One region of the Paenibacillus sp. FSL F4-0125 genome, then DNA from elsewhere that is predicted to be linked to it. Evidence: riboswitches for the same ligand, from Rfam matches in the RefSeq annotation. Region 1 holds a riboswitch; each other region holds the start of a gene.
The links. Region 1 has a riboswitch for cyclic di-GMP ahead of NST74_RS01825 (anti-repressor SinI family protein). Riboswitches for the same ligand answer to the same signal wherever they lie in the genome.

Region 1 (6,223 bases):
AGTTCGCGTGGTACTCGTCTTCCCTAATCCACTCCACAAATTCAACTCCAAAGGATTCTTAATAGCCTAATCGTGCCTCTCGCATGATTAGGCTATTTTTAATGCCTCCCCCTTTTTTACATGTCGTTCTTTATTGCGAATAAAAATAGATATCGAGCGAAAAACCGAGGTAAATAGAGATAAATTAACATTTTTGTTCTTTATAGAGCACAAACGAGGATTATTGGCAGTTTTCTTTTCAATTTATTCCATGTATTATTCATTACAGAAGTTGTTCTTTATTGAGAACAACAATAACGAACCAAAGAAACTCAAGACATTGAGGGGAGGTATTCCTCTGAGACCCAGATCAGCAAAAAGAAGACCTAAAAGAAAGAGGCAAATCGGACTACGTGTTCTGCAATCAGGGATGGCTGTCTCCGTCTTGTTTCTGTATACCTCGCAGCAAGTGGGTAATACCTACGGTGGTTTTGGAGCTACTACGCAAGCGACCAGCACAATTAGCTTTTGTGAAGTCTTTCCAAACTCGATCAAAGGGCTTCTAACAGAACTCAAAGATCATATCGAAAAAGCCACTGCTTTAAAAGGATCGCTGCAAAGCTATGCCCCTTCAGGCAGTCTCTCAGATGTTTCGGGAATAGAAGGCATGTCGCTGGATGAGCTTGATGTCGCAGCGCAAGAGATTTCCTCGCAAATCTCCGCGCTTCAATCTCAAATTGATGGCGTTAATGAGCAACTGGCCACCAACAGCCAAATTTGGAACGAAATCAATAGTGAGCTGAACGCAGCAGCAGCCGTATTATTCCAGATTGGAGGATATATGACCTCTCTAGATTCAAACTGTTTAGAAATCAAGGATGAACAATTCTTCAGTGAGCTGCAAAATAGCCTGAATCAAAGTGGTGTAATCTCTGAATCCCTGAATGCTTCCTTGAATGGAGTCATCCAATATCTAAATTCTATTCACGACATCGGTCTTCCGTTTGCTTCGGTAGTGACCAGTGATGTATATGGACAACCCGAGTTACGCAATGAGGCATTTCAGCAGCCGTTCCCCTACCTGATTGCTTTTAGTCAACCGGCTGGCAATATCTCTAGCGAGCTTACCTCCACTTATGAAAATCTCAATACTGAAATGAATGGTCTTAAAGAATCAGCTACTTCAGGCATCAGCACTCTTCAGAGTCAGCTCCAATTGATCAGTCAAACCCGCGAACAACAATTGGAAGCCCTTGAGAAAGCCCGATTAGAGGCGCTGGAACAAGCGAAGAAAGAAGAACGTTTGGCCCTGGAGAAAAAAGAAAAGCAAGAAGCAGAGGACAAAGCGAAAGCTGAAGCTGAAGAGAAAGCAAAAACGGAAGCGACTCCACCAACAGGTGAAGCTGCTCCAGAGAACATAAATAAAGAGCAACCTGAAGCCCCAGCCACTAACCCGGTCGATCCGGAAGTTGGTGAAGAGCCAACGATTCCACAAGATATACCACAGCAAAAGGTTCCTCAGGAGACGCCAAAGGCGGAAGCTACAACCTCTTCCCCACCGGCAGCAACACCAGCTCCTTCGGCCCTTCAACAAGACAAAGGTGGAGAATAATATGCGGATTAAAAAAATGATCAACAATACATTATCGAGCATCATGCTTGTGATCTTTATTCTGCTGGTGATAGCCGTAGTGTTATCCAAGGCCTCCGGCGGTGAACCTGCCTTCTTCGGATACCAGATCAAATCGGTACTCTCAGGTTCGATGGAGCCAGGGATTCAAACCGGATCGATTGTCGCTTTAAAACCCGGAGGAGATATGAATCGCTTCAAAAAAGGCGATGTTATCACCTTTAGAAATGAAGAAAACCTGCTCATTACTCACCGTGTTGTAGAAGCAACAATGAACAACGCTACTGGTGAAGCCATGTATCGCACGAAAGGCGATAACAATGATGCGCCTGATATGAACCCTACCAGTTCCACAAATGTTGTAGCTGAGTATACCGGGGTCACTGTTCCTTATGTAGGTTACGCTATGAATTTCGCAGTTTCCAAAGCTGGAAGTGTTGTGCTCATGATCGTACCAGGCTTGATGCTCCTGCTCTATGCCCTGTATTCATCATGGAAGGCTGTAGCTGCACTCGAAAAGAAAAATGCGGCTATACTGCCCACCTCTCCACCTCCAACTGAAATACAGTAATTCGTTGATTGTCCGCTTCCGCTTACGAACCGGAAGTTACAATATATAACTTTTATAAAAAAAACCACAAAAACCGAGGAGGAATTTTAATTATGGGTATCAAAAAAACATTGGGTCTTGGCGTAGCATCTGCAGCACTGGGTTTATCATTGATTGGTGGAGGAACTTTCGCTTACTTTAGCGACACTGCACAAAGCACCGCTACATTCGCAGCTGGTACACTGGATTTGAACTCTGATCCTTCTGTTATCGTTGATTTGAAGGATCTGAAGCCAGGCGATACGATCAAAAGAGACTTCAAACTAAAAAATGACGGTACACTTGATATCGGTTCGATCCTCCTCAAAACAGCTACCTCTATTAATGATGTAGGTGGTAACAACGGCGCTAACGATTTGGCAAAATTCATCAAAGTTAAATTCCTGGTGAATAAAGATAAAAGCGGCATCTTACCTGGTAGTGAAGAGAAAGTAGTTTGGGAAACTACCCTGGCCGATTTGAAGACTCAGACACCGGATCTCGTAAAAAATACTGGACTTGATGCAATCTGGGGTACTAGCGAAGCATCTGGAATTAAGGCTGGCACAAATGATAGCTTCACCGTTCAATTCGAATTTGTTGATAACGGCCAAGAGCAAAACTACTTCCAAAAAGATTCATTAACTCTGACTTGGGATTTCGTAGGTAAGCAAACCGCTGGATCCGCTAAATAATCTAATAAGTCTTCCATTCGAAGAGCAGCAGATTCTTATTCCGGAAAGCGGATAAGTAGATGCTGCTTTTTTCTTTACAATAATCTTTGTCGAATTTATTGATATTTGCTATACTAATAACAAAAATTACGGAGGGGCGTCAGCATAGTGCCACAAAATATGGGCCAACGTATCCAGCATCTCCGCCTAGAAAAGGGATTGTCCCTATCTGAGCTTGCGGACAGAGCGGATGTTGCTAAGTCGTATCTTAGCAATGTGGAGAGAAACATCCAATCCAATCCTTCAATCCAATTTATCGAAAAGATCGCCGACGCGCTTCAGGTATCCATCCACGCTTTGCTCTATGGAGAACCTAATGATGCTGAGGAATCACCTTTAGATTCGGAATGGTTCCGATTGGTGCAGGAAGCTATGGCCTCAGGCATAAGCAAACGCGAATTCAAGGAGTTTCTGGACTACCAGAAATGGCGCCTGGATCAGAAGGATTAATCCTTCCATCTGATCTGATAAGATCCTCTTCTACTCATACTATCAAGCATAAGCGCCTTCGTTCTCCTAAATGGACTGCGAAGGCGTTTTATATTCTACTAGAATATAAGGACAGTGTGTCATCTGAAACTTATAGCTGCTTAATATAAAGAAAAAAAGCACAGCGAGTTATCGCTGTGCTCATTTGATATGTAATGCTCTGAATGTATTACTGCACGGCTTGCACAGTCTTCTCATTTAAGAAGCGACGAATTTCATCTGCCTTTATGCCAGCCTTCTTAGCTGCTAATAATAAATGGACCCACTCTACGTCTAGATCAATGACCTGCTGTTCTTTGTTGCTTCCCTGGTTGGACTTGTCCAAAAAATCTCCTCCTAAGATTTTACGTCCCCAGGCAATCCGGCTGTCATAGTATTTCTACCTTAGACCCGCGACTTTGTGCCCCTGCCTTTCGGCAAGTTTACCTTTTACTGGACCCTTTACGTGAAAGGATCTACTTTGAAATATATGAAAAACGCTAACTGCAATAACATTATACTATACTAAAGTGAAAAAGTGTGTCGATTTCTGATTAGTTTTTCCATTAAAAAACAAAAAATAGAAGTTCTTTTATAGAATTTCCTGTCCTATTATCGCGATACTCGTCTTATTCATAAAATTATATAACCCAATATAATAATGCCCCATCCCCTATTTAGTTAAAATTAAGGATAATAGAATCATTTTAGTAGGCCTTTAGAATGGGTAATAAAAAAGAACAACTCTTTATTTAGTAGAACAAGCTAACCCATACCATTTTGCGAACGTATTAGACGAAAGAATGAATTGATTACATGTGTGGAAAGTAGCACAATAAGATGAGGAATGAAACCGCAATCATCACAGCTCCTACAAGCATTGACACAAAATGTCACGTATGGAGTTCATCCGTTGAGGAGGATGTATTCATGGCAGCCAAAGAGCCCTATAACGAATCCATTTGGAGTAAGTATTATGGACCCAATTTAGGCTACATTCAAGAAAGATACGAGCAATTTGTGAAAGACCCATCCACCGTAGAGAATAATTATCGCGAACTTTTTACAAATTCGGGTCCCCCACCATTAACACCGGATAGCGAACCGGCTCCACAGCCTCGCATTTCGGGAGACACCGAATGGCTTAGAAAAGCAGTAAGAGCTTCCAAGTTAATCGCTAATATTCGTATATATGGCCATATGGCCGCTGAAATTGATCCGCTTGAGCGGGACCACAATCCCATGGCTAAATATCTCGAACTTGAAACCTATGGGCTGACCCGTGAGGATCTGATCGCATTACCTGCCACACTCATTTGGGAGAATGCACCGAATGACGTGCATACCGGATGGGATGCTGTTCAGCGTATGCGTCAGGCATATACCAAAACTATCGCCTATGAATTCGGGCATGTGCATGAGGAAAAAGAATTGCAATGGCTGAATAGACAGGCAGAATCCACTAGCTCACCAGCACCTTTAAATAATTCAGAACGCAAAGAACTACTAAACCGCCTGATTCAAGTAGAGCAATTCGAAACCTTCCTCCACAAGACCTTTGTGGGCCAGAAACGTTTCAGCTTGGAGGGCAACGACGCTCTTGTGCCGATGCTCGATGAAATCGTACGCGCTGCTGCGCATGACGGTGCAGAGCATATTCTGATGGGTATGGCGCACCGCGGCCGTCTCAACGTTCTCGCACATATTTTAGGCAAACCTTATGATATTATATTTTCAGAGTTTCATCATTCTCCAAACAAGGAGCTCTTCCCTTCCGAAGGCTCTACAGGCATTAACTATGGCTGGACGGGTGATGTGAAATACCATCTCGGTGCAGACCGCGCTGTCCGTGAAGGAGAAACCGTACGCACAAGAATAACACTAGCGAACAATCCAAGTCACTTGGAATTCGTCAATCCTGTCGTGGAAGGTTTCACTCGTGCCGCTCAAGAGGATCGGAGCACTGCCGGACTGCCTAAGATTGATACCAGTAAAGCTATAGCAGTGCTAATGCATGGCGATGCTGCTTTTCCAGGTGAAGGGATTGTTGCAGAAACACTTAATATCGGCAAACTTCAAGGTTATCAGAATGGTGGAACGATCCATATCATTGTTAATAACCGGATCGGCTTTACGACCGAAAGTGAAGACTCCCGTTCTACGCATTATGCCAGTGATATCGCCAAAGGGTATGAAATCCCGATTGTCCATGTCAACGCCGATGATCCGGAGGCCTGTGTAGCAGCTGTCCGTTTAGCTAGCGCATATCGCCACCAATTTAAAAAGGATTTCGTGATTGATCTCATCGGCTACCGCCGTCATGGTCATAACGAAATGGATGATCCTGATACTACACAGCCTATTGTTTACAGTAAGGTGCGTAAACATCCAACCGTCTACAAGGTTTATGCTGAACGACTACAGCGTGAAAAGATTCTTACAGCTGACGATGTTAAAGAGATGAATGCTGCTGCAGAAAGCGTTTTGCAACGTGCGTATGATAGTATGAAGGAAGGCAATCACAAGAAAAAAGAACCAAAAGCCTTCATTCCTTTAGAAGCGGAACACGCTGCGCCAGGCTCAACAGCATTATCTATCTCCAGCCTGCAGGAGATCAATCGTGAACTGCTGACTGTGCCCGAAGGATTCCAAGTCTATCCGAAGCTGGAACGAATTCTGCAACGCCGTAAGGATGCACTGAATGAAGGTGAAAAGGTCGACTGGGCACTTGCTGAGTCTCTCGCCTTCGCTACCATTCTAAAAGATGGTACGCCAATTCGCCTGAGCGGTCAGGATGCTCAGCGCGGAACCTTCGCTCATCGC
Region 2 (6,223 bases), 290 kb from region 1:
AGAGGTTTGGTAAGCTGGGTCGGCTTTAAGCAGACGATGGTGGAGTATGAGCGGGAAGAACGTTATGCAGGTGAAACCAAGTATCCGCTCAAGAAAATGATTCGTTTTGCGCTAGATGGTATCACTTCCTTTTCCCATAAACCACTTAAGATTGCTACGTATGTTGGATTTTTTCTATCCTTTTCTAGCTTTCTCTATTTATTCTTCGTCTTATTTCAAAGAATCTTCTTCACATCATGGACGGTTCCAGGTTGGGCTTCCATTGTAGGCGTCAATTTGCTCTTTAATGGTATCGTTCTGATGCTGTTAGGTGTAATCGGAGAGTATATTGGACGGATTTATGACGAGTCTAAGGATAGACCGCTATATATTGTAAGTGAGACTAAAGGATATCCTAACGAGGAACAAGTGGATCGACGGAAGGACTACAATAATGTCAGATAAGAACTTACGCGCTGCATTTATACAGTTTCTTAAATTTAATGCCGTAGGTTTGGTGAATACCCTAATTGATTTCGTAATCTTCACATTACTGAACTCACTTGGAATGGTATATGCGTTGGCACAGGTGATTTCTTATAGTGCAGGGACAGCGAACAGCTTTATTTTGAATAAAAAAGTTACCTTCAAGGATCACAATCGTGGCAGTAAAGAGGGCTTTGATAAGGCTCAGTTGCTGAAGTTTATCATACTGAATCTGGTAGTGCTCGGAATATCGCTGTTGCTAATGCATCTGTTGACTGACAAACTAGGCATTCAAGTGTTGATCTCTAAGGTATTAGTAACGTTTGTGACGGTGATCATTAACTTCTTCGGAAGTCGTAAATGGGTTTTCTAAAGTGCAGTAGAACCAATCCACGGAGGTGAAAATCATGCGTAAATTCTCGTATGTGCTCATACTGGCTGGGATCCTTATCATGCTTTATCCAAAAGCTAACGAATGGTATAACGACTGGCAGCAGGAGAAGCTATTAGAAACGGCTGAACTGAGCACCATCGAAAGCACTCCACCACCTGATCTGAAGAGTAGATATGCCGAGGTCACTCAGCTACTAGCAGAGGAATCCGTTCTAGATGCACAGGCACAGCCTCAAGAAACAGAAAAGCCAGAACCGGAGATTGAAGTGGGCGGCAAAGTTATCGCATTAATAGAGATTGCTAAGATTGATCTGAAGCTGCCAGTATTAGAAGGAGCAACAAAAGCAAATATGAAGCATGCTGCGGCCCATATGAAAGAAACGGCCCCGCTTGGAGAAATCGGGAACGCCGCAATAGCTGCTCATAGAGCTAGAACTACGGGCAGATTGTTTAACAGATTGAATGAAGTTGTGGTTGGGGATGTAATCACGGTAAAAACGAGCGATCAGGTATATAATTACGAGGTTTATGATATTTCTGTTGTACTTCCCAGTGATGTGTCTGTTCTTGACGGGAATAACAAGGATAAGATTCTTACTCTAATTACGTGTGACCCACTAGTAGATCCTACACATCGTTTGATTGTTCATGCTAAGCTTACCTAATAGTAGATGAGAAATGACAAGAGAACTGAAATACAGAGAGATAACTATAAAATAATAGCAAAACTAGCAATTTTGTTCTTGTTTACGAGGATAAATATGGTAGTATAAGACTATAAAAGCTAAACACGATAAACGGCAAACCTATCGAAAGGTAGGGACGCAAAGCTAAAGGGCCTTCCCGAAAGGATGGCAGCCAGTTACCGAATGAAGAGGCTTTTTTTGTTTTTATAAAATATATAAGAATCTTAGATTCATATTTCTACTTGGACTGATTCTGTTAATTTGTCTAGTGAAATTAGAACAGATAGAGCTTATACGATAACGGCAAACCTATCGAAAGGTAGGGACGCAAAGCTAAAGGGCCTTCCCGAAAGGATGGCAGCCAGCTACCGAAAGGAGTTTTATCCGTGAAAAAGGTTTATTTTATGATGGTGGCGCTGTTCGTGCTGATTACTTCGGTTCCAGTAAGCACAGCTCAAGCTGCAAGTCCAGATTCAAACTGGTTGAATACATCCAAATTAGCTCAAGGTGTAATCGGTATTAACTACGATATTCCAAAAGATAAAAGAGTTAAGCTGATGATCACAAAAGATAACAGTAGCTATACATACAATTTATATGCTTCTGGACAAGCTGAGGACTTCCCTTTGCAACAAGGGAATGGGACTTATAAAGTTTCTGTTCTTGAGAATACAACAGGTAATAAATATAAGGCTCTCTATTCTGAAGTAGTAGATTTAACTATGAACGACTCAAATTCCGTATATTTGGGCTCCGTACAGAATGTGAAATGGAGTTCTTCTGATAAAGCAATCGTTAAGGCTAAAGAGCTTACAAAAGGTAAAACAACAGATGAAGAAAAAGTTAAGGCAATTTATAACTATGTAGTTGCTAATGTACAATATGATTATTCTCTTGCTAATAACGTAACAACAGATTACATTCCGAACATTAACAACACTTTGAATACTAAAAAAGGAATCTGCTATGACTATGCTTCTCTTTTTGCCGCAATGCTGCGTAGTGTAGATGTGCCTGCTAAATTGGTGATGGGGAATACTAGCTACGTTACGCAATACCATGCATGGAATGAAGTATTGATGGATGGGAAATGGGTTACTATTGATACCACGGTAGATGCATCGGCAGCGAAGAGTAAGAAGAATACGGATTTTATTAAGGCTTCAAGTAAGTATACTGCAGCAAAATACTATTAATTTGAAACGCTAGAATCATAACTCTATTAAATAAACAACCAGCTTAATTATTAAGCTGGTTGTTTATTTTTCTATTAGGGGTTGCTTTTCTATGAGTAGATAGGTTATTATAGTTAAGCGTTGTTAGACAGCGTACAGGCAATGTTTGAGAGAGTTATATAAACGGCTTTCGAAAAAAAGCTTGCATTACTGAGAACAACATGATATATTATAAGAGTTGCTGCTGAGACATTAAACGGCGCCAACGAGAACTTGATCTTTGAAAACTGAACAACGAGTGAGTAGGAAATCACGAAAGTGAAATCCAAAACTGATGAGTTTCACAGCGTATCTTACGCTTTTGGGATTTCATCGTGAGAATTAATTTTCTCGTCAGATGTTTCAAAATGAGCATATCGCTCTTTTCAATACTAATTGGAGAGTTTGATCCTGGCTCAGGACGAACGCTGGCGGCGTGCCTAATACATGCAAGTCGAGCGGAGTTATTTTGAAAGCTTGCTTTCAAAATAACTTAGCGGCGGACGGGTGAGTAACACGTAGGCAACCTGCCCCTTAGACTGGGATAACTACCGGAAACGGTAGCTAATACCGGATAATTTCTTTTTTCTCCTGAAGGAAGAATGAAAGACGGAGCAATCTGTCACTGAGGGATGGGCCTGCGGCGCATTAGCTAGTTGGTGGGGTAACGGCCCACCAAGGCGACGATGCGTAGCCGACCTGAGAGGGTGAACGGCCACACTGGGACTGAGACACGGCCCAGACTCCTACGGGAGGCAGCAGTAGGGAATCTTCCGCAATGGACGAAAGTCTGACGGAGCAACGCCGCGTGAGTGATGAAGGTTTTCGGATCGTAAAGCTCTGTTGCCAGGGAAGAACGTCCGGTAGAGTAACTGCTACCGGAGTGACGGTACCTGAGAAGAAAGCCCCGGCTAACTACGTGCCAGCAGCCGCGGTAATACGTAGGGGGCAAGCGTTGTCCGGAATTATTGGGCGTAAAGCGCGCGCAGGCGGTCATTTAAGTCTGGTGTTTAAACCTTGGGCTCAACCTAAGGTCGCACTGGAAACTGGGTGACTTGAGTACAGAAGAGGAAAGTGGAATTCCACGTGTAGCGGTGAAATGCGTAGATATGTGGAGGAACACCAGTGGCGAAGGCGACTTTCTGGGCTGTAACTGACGCTGAGGCGCGAAAGCGTGGGGAGCAAACAGGATTAGATACCCTGGTAGTCCACGCCGTAAACGATGAGTGCTAGGTGTTAGGGGTTTCGATACCCTTGGTGCCGAAGTTAACACAGTAAGCACTCCGCCTGGGGAGTACGGTCGCAAGACTGAAACTCAAAGGAATTGACGGGGACCCGCACAAGCAGTGGAGTATGTGGTTTAATTCGAAGCAACGCGAAGAACCTTACCAGGTCTTGACATCCCTCTGAATCTGCTAGAGATAGCAGCGGCCTTCGGGACAGAGGAGACAGGTGGTGCATGGTTGTCGTCAGCTCGTGTCGTGAGATGTTGGGTTAAGTCCCGCAACGAGCGCAACCCTTAACTTTAGTTGCCAGCAAGTAATGTTGGGCACTCTAGAGTGACTGCCGGTGACAAACCGGAGGAAGGTGGGGATGACGTCAAATCATCATGCCCCTTATGACCTGGGCTACACACGTACTACAATGGCCGGTACAACGGGAAGCGAAGCCGCGAGGTGGAGCCAATCCCATCAAAGCCGGTCTCAGTTCGGATTGCAGGCTGCAACTCGCCTGCATGAAGTCGGAATTGCTAGTAATCGCGGATCAGCATGCCGCGGTGAATACGTTCCCGGGTCTTGTACACACCGCCCGTCACACCACGAGAGTTTACAACACCCGAAGTCGGTGGGGTAACCCGCAAGGGAGCCAGCCGCCGAAGGTGGGGTAGATGATTGGGGTGAAGTCGTAACAAGGTAGCCGTATCGGAAGGTGCGGCTGGATCACCTCCTTTCTATGGAGAATCGTCTTCGGAAGTGGAGACATTCAAATCGGAAGTTAAACTTCCAAATCTCAGGTTTAGGCCTGTTACTCACTCGTTGCTCAGTTTTGAGAGTTTAAGCTCTCAAGTAAGACTTGATCCTTGAAAACTGGATACCGAAACGAATTTGCGTTTTAGAACATCTTTTAGCAACTTGTGCAAACAAGTAAATGTTATTAGTGAGATGATTCCAAGAGAGATATCGTATGATATTTTCCTGCGGAAAAATCAAGGTTAAGCTAATAAGAGCACACGGAGGATGCCTAGGCGCCAGGAGCCGACGAAGGACGTGGCGAACAACGAAACTGCCTCGGGGAGCTGTAAGCAAGCTTTGATCCGGGGGTGTCCGAATGGGGAAACCCAGCTGTGGTAATTCGCAGTTACTCATACCTGAATACATAGGGTATGTAGAGGCAGACCAGGGGAACTGAAACATCTAAGTACCCTGAGGAAGAGAAAACAATAGTGATTCCGTCAGTAGCGGCGAGCGAACGCGGAACAGCCTAAACCTAAGAGCTTGCTCTTAGGGGTTGTGGGACGTCTCACATGGAGTTACAAAGGAATATGGTAGGTGAAGAGGTCTGGAAAGGCCCGCGATAGAGGTAAAAGCCCTGTAACCTAAACTGTGTTCTCTCCGAGACGGATCCCGAGTAGTGCGGGGCACGTGAAACCCCGTATGAATCCAGCAGGACCATCTGCTAAGGCTAAATACTACCTGGCGACCGATAGTGAAACAGTACCGTGAGGGAAAGGTGAAAAGCACCCCGGAAGGGGAGTGAAATAGAACCTGAAACCGTGTGCTTACAAAAAGTCAGAGCCCTATTTATGGGTGATGGCGTGCCTTTTGTAGAATGAACCGGCGAGTTACGTTTAACATGCAAGGTTAAGTCGAGAAGACGGAGCCGCAGCGAAAGCGAGTCTGAATAGGGCGAATGAGTATGTGGACGTAGACCCGAAACCGTGTGATCTACCCCTGTCCAGGGTGAAGGTGCGGTAACACGCACTGGAGGCCCGAACCCACGCACGTTGAAAAGTGCGGGGATGAGGTGGGGGTAGCGGAGAAATTCCAATCGAACTCGGAGATAGCTGGTTCTCCCCGAAATAGCTTTAGGGCTAGCCTCGGTATAAGAGTAGTGGAGGTAGAGCACTGATTGGGTGCGGGGTCCGCAAGGATTACCAAGCTCAGTCAAACTCCGAATGCCATATACTTATTGCCGGGAGTCAGACAGTGAGTGCTAAGATCCATTGTCAAAAGGGAAACAGCCCAGACCATCAGCTAAGGTCCCCAAGTGTGTGTTAAGTGGGAAAGGATGTGGAGTTGCACAGACAACCAGGATGTTGGCTTAGAAGCAGCCACCATTGAAAGAGTGCGTAATAGCTCACTGGTCGAGTGACTCTGCGCCGAAAATGTAACGGGGCTAAACACACCACCGAAGCTATGGCTAGATACGTATGTATCTGGGGTAGGGGAGCGTTGTATGTGGGTT
Region 3 (6,223 bases), 770 kb from region 1:
ACACACTCCTTTGTTATTGTCAACCAAACACTATAAAAGAGAAGAGCCTTGTTCAGGATGTAAATAGACATACTGAACAAGGCTCTGTTGTTTTGGTGTTACTCGATCACAAATTTACCAACCGTCTCATTCATCATTTCCGCAATATTCGCCTGGTGCTCAGAAGAAGCAGCCACATCTTCAAACGCTTGTAATGTATCTGAAATGTGATTCCGAATGCCACTTACATTGTCCGCAGACTGTTGAGATACTGCGGCAACATTCGTCATCGCTTGATCTACCTCTGCCATTGATATCTTCAGTCCGTGCATTGAAGATACCATTTCACCTGTGATCTCATGAAACATATCGGCATCATTTTTATATTGTATACTTACTTGCTCGAAACTCTCATAATCACTTATCACCGTCGAATCGATAAAATCCAGTAGCGCTTGTGATTGAAAGGACACATTCTCAAAAGCATCTTCCACTAGCAGTGTCATTTTCTGAATTTTCACTACCGATTCCTCCGACTGTACAGCAAGTTTGCGTACTTCATTAGCAACTACAGCAAATCCTCTTCCCTCATCCCCAGCTCTCGCTGCCTCAATGGAAGCATTCAAGGACAATAGATTCGTTTGAGCTGCAATCTCTGAAATGTACCCGGCCATTTCTCTTACTTCATTAACAACTTTCCCAGCCTCGATCGCATGCATAATGGAATTTTGTTTCTCAGCATACAAACTTGTCGCATATTGAATCGATGCTACAGCCTTTTCCTTCGCGGAAGCTGCCTGTACCAGAATTTCTTCGGAGGTATTTAGTGCTACTCCCGCCTTATTACTTAGCAGATCTGCATTGGAGATAATCTCTTGTACTGTTGCATTTACTTCTTCTGTTGTAGCACTTAAAGATTCACTTCCAGAAGCAACCTCTTGCGAGGAATTATAAATTTGATCCATTGTAGCATTTACTTCCTCAACTGTTGCAGATAATTCTTCACTAAGTGCACCTAACTCTTGTGCTGAAGAAGAAGCACTAGCTACGATGGTTTGTACTTGCTCTGCCGAATGATTAAGCGACTTCACGATTCGACCAAATTCATCTTCAGCATCAAACTTAGCTCTTTGAGTCAGATCTCCTCGACCAAACGCCTCTGAAAAGTTCAGGATAATGGTTACTGCTCGTGAGAAATATCTTCTCAAGGACAAATATGAACCGATTGAAATCAGGATAACGAGAAAAGCAACAATGATATTAACCGTAAGTCCTTTTTGAAATAGCTTCTTATTCTGAACATCTGCATTTTGGGCACTTCCTAAGTTCATTCCAACTAATTTTCCAAGGTCTTCATTTCGTTTCGTATTTAACGCTTCAAGATTTGAAGTGGTATCTTCACTAGGATCATATGTAGGTGTATTCAGCATCTTCTCAAGCATCGGAAGCTGAATTTGCCGATACTGTTTCGTTAATGATAAAACTTCAGCATAAATCTCCTTTTCGTTTGGGAGGGAACGTGTTTCTTCATACTTATTCAAGATTCCATTGTTTTCAGCTTGAAGCTCAACAACTTTCTGATAACTCTCTTGAAGTTCGCTTGGATCATGACTAGCGATCATCTTATTCGTTAAGGTTACTATTTCATGATTATTAGATTCGAATTTCCCAAGTGCATAAACTGACGTAAGATCGTTCTTATACATACTTCTAGAGTTCGCATACATATTGCTGAAATACACACTACCAACGATCGCAATGATCAGAGCACCTAACAGTAATATTGAATTAGTAACAGTAATTTTGCCTACGATAGTCCAATTTCTCATTTTCCTCATGCTTTGCACTCCTATGTACTTTTAATTAAGCTTTCATATTCTTCTACTGGCATTGGTTTCGCGAAATAATAACCTTGAGCGATTTCACAATCTATTTGTTTCAAAAAATCAATTTGCTCCTCTGTCTCAACTCCCTCTGCCACAACTTTCATATTTAAATCCCTAGCTAGCTTGACCATACTTGCAATTACTATCTTCCCTGTCTCATCATTTGACTTACTCATCAGAAAAGCCCTGTCTAACTTAATGACATCAGCAGGGAAATATTGCAATACATTTAAGGAACTATAACCTGTCCCAAAATCATCGATAGCTATGGAAAATCCTTTACGTTTCAACTCCAACAAAATATCTCTAACAAACTCTAAATTTTGGAATACAATAGACTCGGTCAGCTCTAACTCTATCAATCGAGCAGGTACCTGGTACCTGTTAATAATATTCGTCAAATGGAGCAGGAAATCATTATGGTATAGGGTTATAAGCGATATATTCACTGAAATCGGAAGTGGCTGGATTCCTTCCTGGATCCACTTACTCAACATGATACATACTGATTTAAACACCATTAAATCTAATTTCACGATAAAGCGATTCCTCTCAAATATGGGAATAAATACTACAGGAGATATAAGTCCTTTCTGAGGATCATTCCATCGAACCAATGCCTCAGCGCCATGAAAACTGTTCACTCGCAGATCCATTTTCGGTTGTAAATATACTATAAATTCACCATTTGTCATGGCAGCATCCATCTTTCTTACGATGTCTTGCTCTTCGTGTATCTGCAATAACAATTGTTCGTCAAAGAAAGTGCATGAGCTCTTGTATCCACCTTTAATGGACTTACAAGCGATTCCTGCTCGGTCAATACATGTGAGGATATCGCTCTGACGATCATCTATACAGTAAATTCCACAATTAATCACTAGCCTAAAACCTTCTTCATTTCCAAACGTATAGTCGCTCATTTGTTCAGTAAGTACTTGTATACGGATGATTAATTCCGCCTTATTGTCATACGAAGTGAAAAGAATAAACCGATCACCCCCTAAACGTCCAATGACATCCTCGTCTAATGTGTTTGCTGTTAAGCTATTAGCCACTTGAATCAAAATGCTATTTCCTTCATGAAAACCGACAATTTCATTGATGTATTTAAATTGTTCAATATCAAATTGCAACACAGCAAACTTTGTATTCGGTTTCTCTTTAAGTAAATACTGAGCATCTTCAATAAATTTATTCGTTCTAGAAAGATGCGTTAACTCATCCTCAAAGGCAATCCTCTCCATCTGTTTCCTAATTTTGCTCTTATTTAATAGAATGTTTACAAATATGATCAATAATAAGACAAACATGATTAAACATAATAGAAAAGTCGCCTGGCTCATTTGAGACGCTTTGGCCATGATCACATCTTTCGGTATCACGGAGAGAATATACCAATCCTCAACCCCCTGGATGCCAGAATAGCCAACCATTTTGCTTTCTCCGTAAATCCAAAATATTCCTACTCCAGATTTTTTTGCGGTTATGTTCTCTTTAAAGATTTGCAGTTGTTTCTTATTTCTAGAATCAATACTTATACTTTCGAATATGTTATCAATTGACTTATCCTCTTCGAGATTCTTCGATTTGATAATGACTTGTCCCTTTTGATCAATGATTTGAGAATAACCATGACCTTTAAAGAAGGAAACTGCAAGAGCATCATAAAGATCCTGTGTATATCTGCTGGCAGATAAAGCACCCTTCACTTCACCTTTAAACTTAAGTGGACTATTGATCGTGATAATTTCTTTATTGGAGATCTTATCTAAGAATGGATCAGAAATACTGCTAATACCCTGCAGAGCTTTTTGGAACCCTACTTCATCTGATACATCAAACATTGTCCCATCCGATGCGTAAGCTTTACCATCTGGGCTGTTGATGCTAATTCGAATAAAATTATATTTTTTATCAAAGTGATGCAGATATTTTTTGGTCTTATCCCAATCCATATAATTGATTTCCGAAATAGAATCAGCAATTCCATCTAATGAATCTAATCCACCCTGTATCATATTTCCAATCGATTTACTCGCATGTATCGTAGCTTCTGATGTAGCAGCAACCGCTTCTTGCTCATAAGAGTTAGCAGTCCATTTTATGAAATAGTAAGAACACCCCCAAAATATCAACGTTGCCATTATGACGAGGCCTATCATTCTCCATACTCTCAGTGGTTGTTTCTGATCCATCTACTATCATCCTTTTTCCGATTTATTACGCTTTTTATTAGAAAACGAGCAAAAAAAGCCGCTATCAGAATGATAACGGCTGCATATGCATCAAAAAATAAGAGCATGAAACTCCCACTGCATGCAACCGGCTGTCATATCTATAAATAGATTTAGACCCTATGGCTTTGTGTCCCTATTTTTCAATAGGTTTACCAATATTTTTTTCACTATTACTAGTCCTAAATACTCTATTAAAAATAGGTTACCTCCAAAAGACCTATTTCCGCTGTGATTTAATATTTTTGAATGGGAATTTTTTCACAAACGTCAATATTAACTTTAATATAATATTTATTAATGTAAAGCAACAATTCTGCGAACAATTATGAAATTTAGATACTAAAGCCCAATGTAACATTTATATATGTCACATTGGGACTTACTTCTCAACACGAACTATGTTTGTCTTACAAACGCATAACGAAGAACAGCTTCTTCTAAGATATCAATCCCCATAATGATATCGTCCATATCTGTATATTCATTGGGATGATGACTAAGTCCATCTACAGAAGGAACAAAGATAAGCCCTACTGGGCAAAGTTTGTTCATGTTCATAGCATCATGTCCTGCCCCGCTGATCATCCGTTGACTCAATATCCCCTTCTCTTCACAAATAGATTCTAGAACATGACTGATCTCATCTGATAATAGGACAGGTTCCTCCGAAATGATCTCCGTACTCGTAATTTCAAGTTGTCTGCTTGCTTGTACTGAGGATATCGTTTGATATAAATGGTTTAACACACGTTGTCTGGACGCCACTGAAGTAGATCTGATATCAATTTTAATTTCAACTTCTCCCGGAACCACGTTCATAGCACCATTTAAGATGTCTATCACCCCAAGGGTCGCAACCGTTCCATATTCTTGTTCGAGTTTAGCTGCTTTTTCAAGCTCAAGTGCTATTTCTGAGGCACCTAGAAAAGCATCTTTTCTCATATTCATAGGTGTCGTTCCAGAGTGGGACGCTTTCCCTGATATTTGAATATGCAGTCTCACGGGTGCAGCAATTCCAGTCACAATTCCTATTTTTTTATTATTGTTTATTAAGACGGGACCTTGCTCAATATGTAATTCGAAAAACGCTTTTAGTTCTTCATCCCCTCTACTCGCCTGATCAATACTGTTATAATCTAATGCGCATAGCGAAAATGCCTTTTCCATGGTAATCCCATCTTTGTCCTTTAAATCTTTGTATTTCTCCTTCTGAAATAACCCTGCCATTACTTTGCTGCCTACTGTTGAAATACCAAACCGCGAGGATTCCTCACAAGCAAAGGAAATAACTTCGATCGGATGATCCGTTTCAATCCCTTTTTCGTTTAAACGTTTGATTACTTCCAAGGCAGCCGTTACACCTACCACACCATCGTACTTCCCTCCTTGATATACCGTATCCAAGTGAGAGCCCATTACAACGGGTGGAAGCCCTTCTATCTTCCCATTTCTTCTAGCAATCACATTTCCGCAATGATCCATCCGAATATCTAAATTCTCAGCCTTACACATCCGCATAAAAGCACTCGTACAGGTCTGCTCTTCATTTGTATAGGCAATTCTAGTGATGCCCTTCTCACCCGAATTGTATTGATTAATATTATCAAATAATGCCTGATATCTGCTCTTTCTATCCATGCCAGTATCTCCAATCCTGGGTATTCATGATTATGGTTTCATCAAAATTCGTGAATGATATACAATAGAGGTAGTGCTAATCTTTAAAAATTACTTACTTGATGAGGTGTATTGGATAGTGATGAAGAAGACCGTTATTTTTAAAGAAAATGATCAATTTACAATTAAAGCTGATTTTTATGAAACAAACCGTTCCCAAGCCCCTGCTATTGTATACATTCACGGAGGCGGCCTACTTTGGGGTGATCGAGAAGATCTATCCGAGGAAATGATACAACTCTACACCAATAATGGCTTTGCGCTGTTTTCGATTGATTATAGATTAGCTCCTAGATCAACCCTATCTGACATCCTTGAAGATGTCCAAGACGGCCTTCTTTGGTTAGTGAATGAAGGACCCAAGGAATTCTCCATTGATCCCTCAAGGATTGCTGTGGTGGGAAGCTCCGCAGGTGGTTTCCTTGCGCTATGCACAGGAAT

Region 2: linked by a shared signal. The riboswitch ahead of NST74_RS03150 (transglutaminase-like domain-containing protein) and the one ahead of NST74_RS01825 (anti-repressor SinI family protein) in region 1 are both predicted to bind cyclic di-GMP.
Region 3: linked by a shared signal. The riboswitch ahead of NST74_RS05155 (bifunctional diguanylate cyclase/phosphodiesterase) and the one ahead of NST74_RS01825 (anti-repressor SinI family protein) in region 1 are both predicted to bind cyclic di-GMP.

The regions. Positions count from the first base shown of each region.
Region 1 covers NZ_JBBOZJ010000001.1:406,313-412,535, reverse strand. Annotated here, with positions in the region: gene NST74_RS01850 (aldo/keto reductase) at 1-27, shown strand, start outside; gene NST74_RS01845 (hypothetical protein) at 410-1,591, shown strand; gene sipW (signal peptidase I SipW) at 1,593-2,180, shown strand; gene NST74_RS01835 (TasA family protein) at 2,273-2,893, shown strand; gene NST74_RS01830 (helix-turn-helix domain-containing protein) at 3,053-3,382, shown strand; gene NST74_RS01825 (anti-repressor SinI family protein) at 3,591-3,746, opposite strand; cyclic di-GMP riboswitch class I at 3,774-3,858, opposite strand; gene NST74_RS01820 (2-oxoglutarate dehydrogenase E1 component) at 4,331-6,223, shown strand, end outside.
Region 2 covers NZ_JBBOZJ010000001.1:694,995-701,217, forward strand. Annotated here, with positions in the region: gene NST74_RS03135 (glycosyltransferase family 2 protein) at 1-444, shown strand, start outside; gene NST74_RS03140 (GtrA family protein) at 434-838, shown strand; gene NST74_RS03145 (class D sortase) at 873-1,523, shown strand; cyclic di-GMP riboswitch class I at 1,648-1,728, shown strand; cyclic di-GMP riboswitch class I at 1,837-1,917, shown strand; gene NST74_RS03150 (transglutaminase-like domain-containing protein) at 1,931-2,740, shown strand; rRNA gene NST74_RS03155 (16S ribosomal RNA) at 3,152-4,709, shown strand; rRNA gene NST74_RS03160 (23S ribosomal RNA) at 4,969-6,223, shown strand, end outside.
Region 3 covers NZ_JBBOZJ010000001.1:1,175,168-1,181,390, reverse strand. Annotated here, with positions in the region: gene NST74_RS05160 (methyl-accepting chemotaxis protein) at 99-1,817, opposite strand; gene NST74_RS05155 (bifunctional diguanylate cyclase/phosphodiesterase) at 1,829-4,063, opposite strand; cyclic di-GMP riboswitch class I at 4,183-4,269, opposite strand; gene NST74_RS05150 (M20 family metallo-hydrolase) at 4,502-5,743, opposite strand; gene NST74_RS05145 (alpha/beta hydrolase) at 5,865-6,223, shown strand, end outside.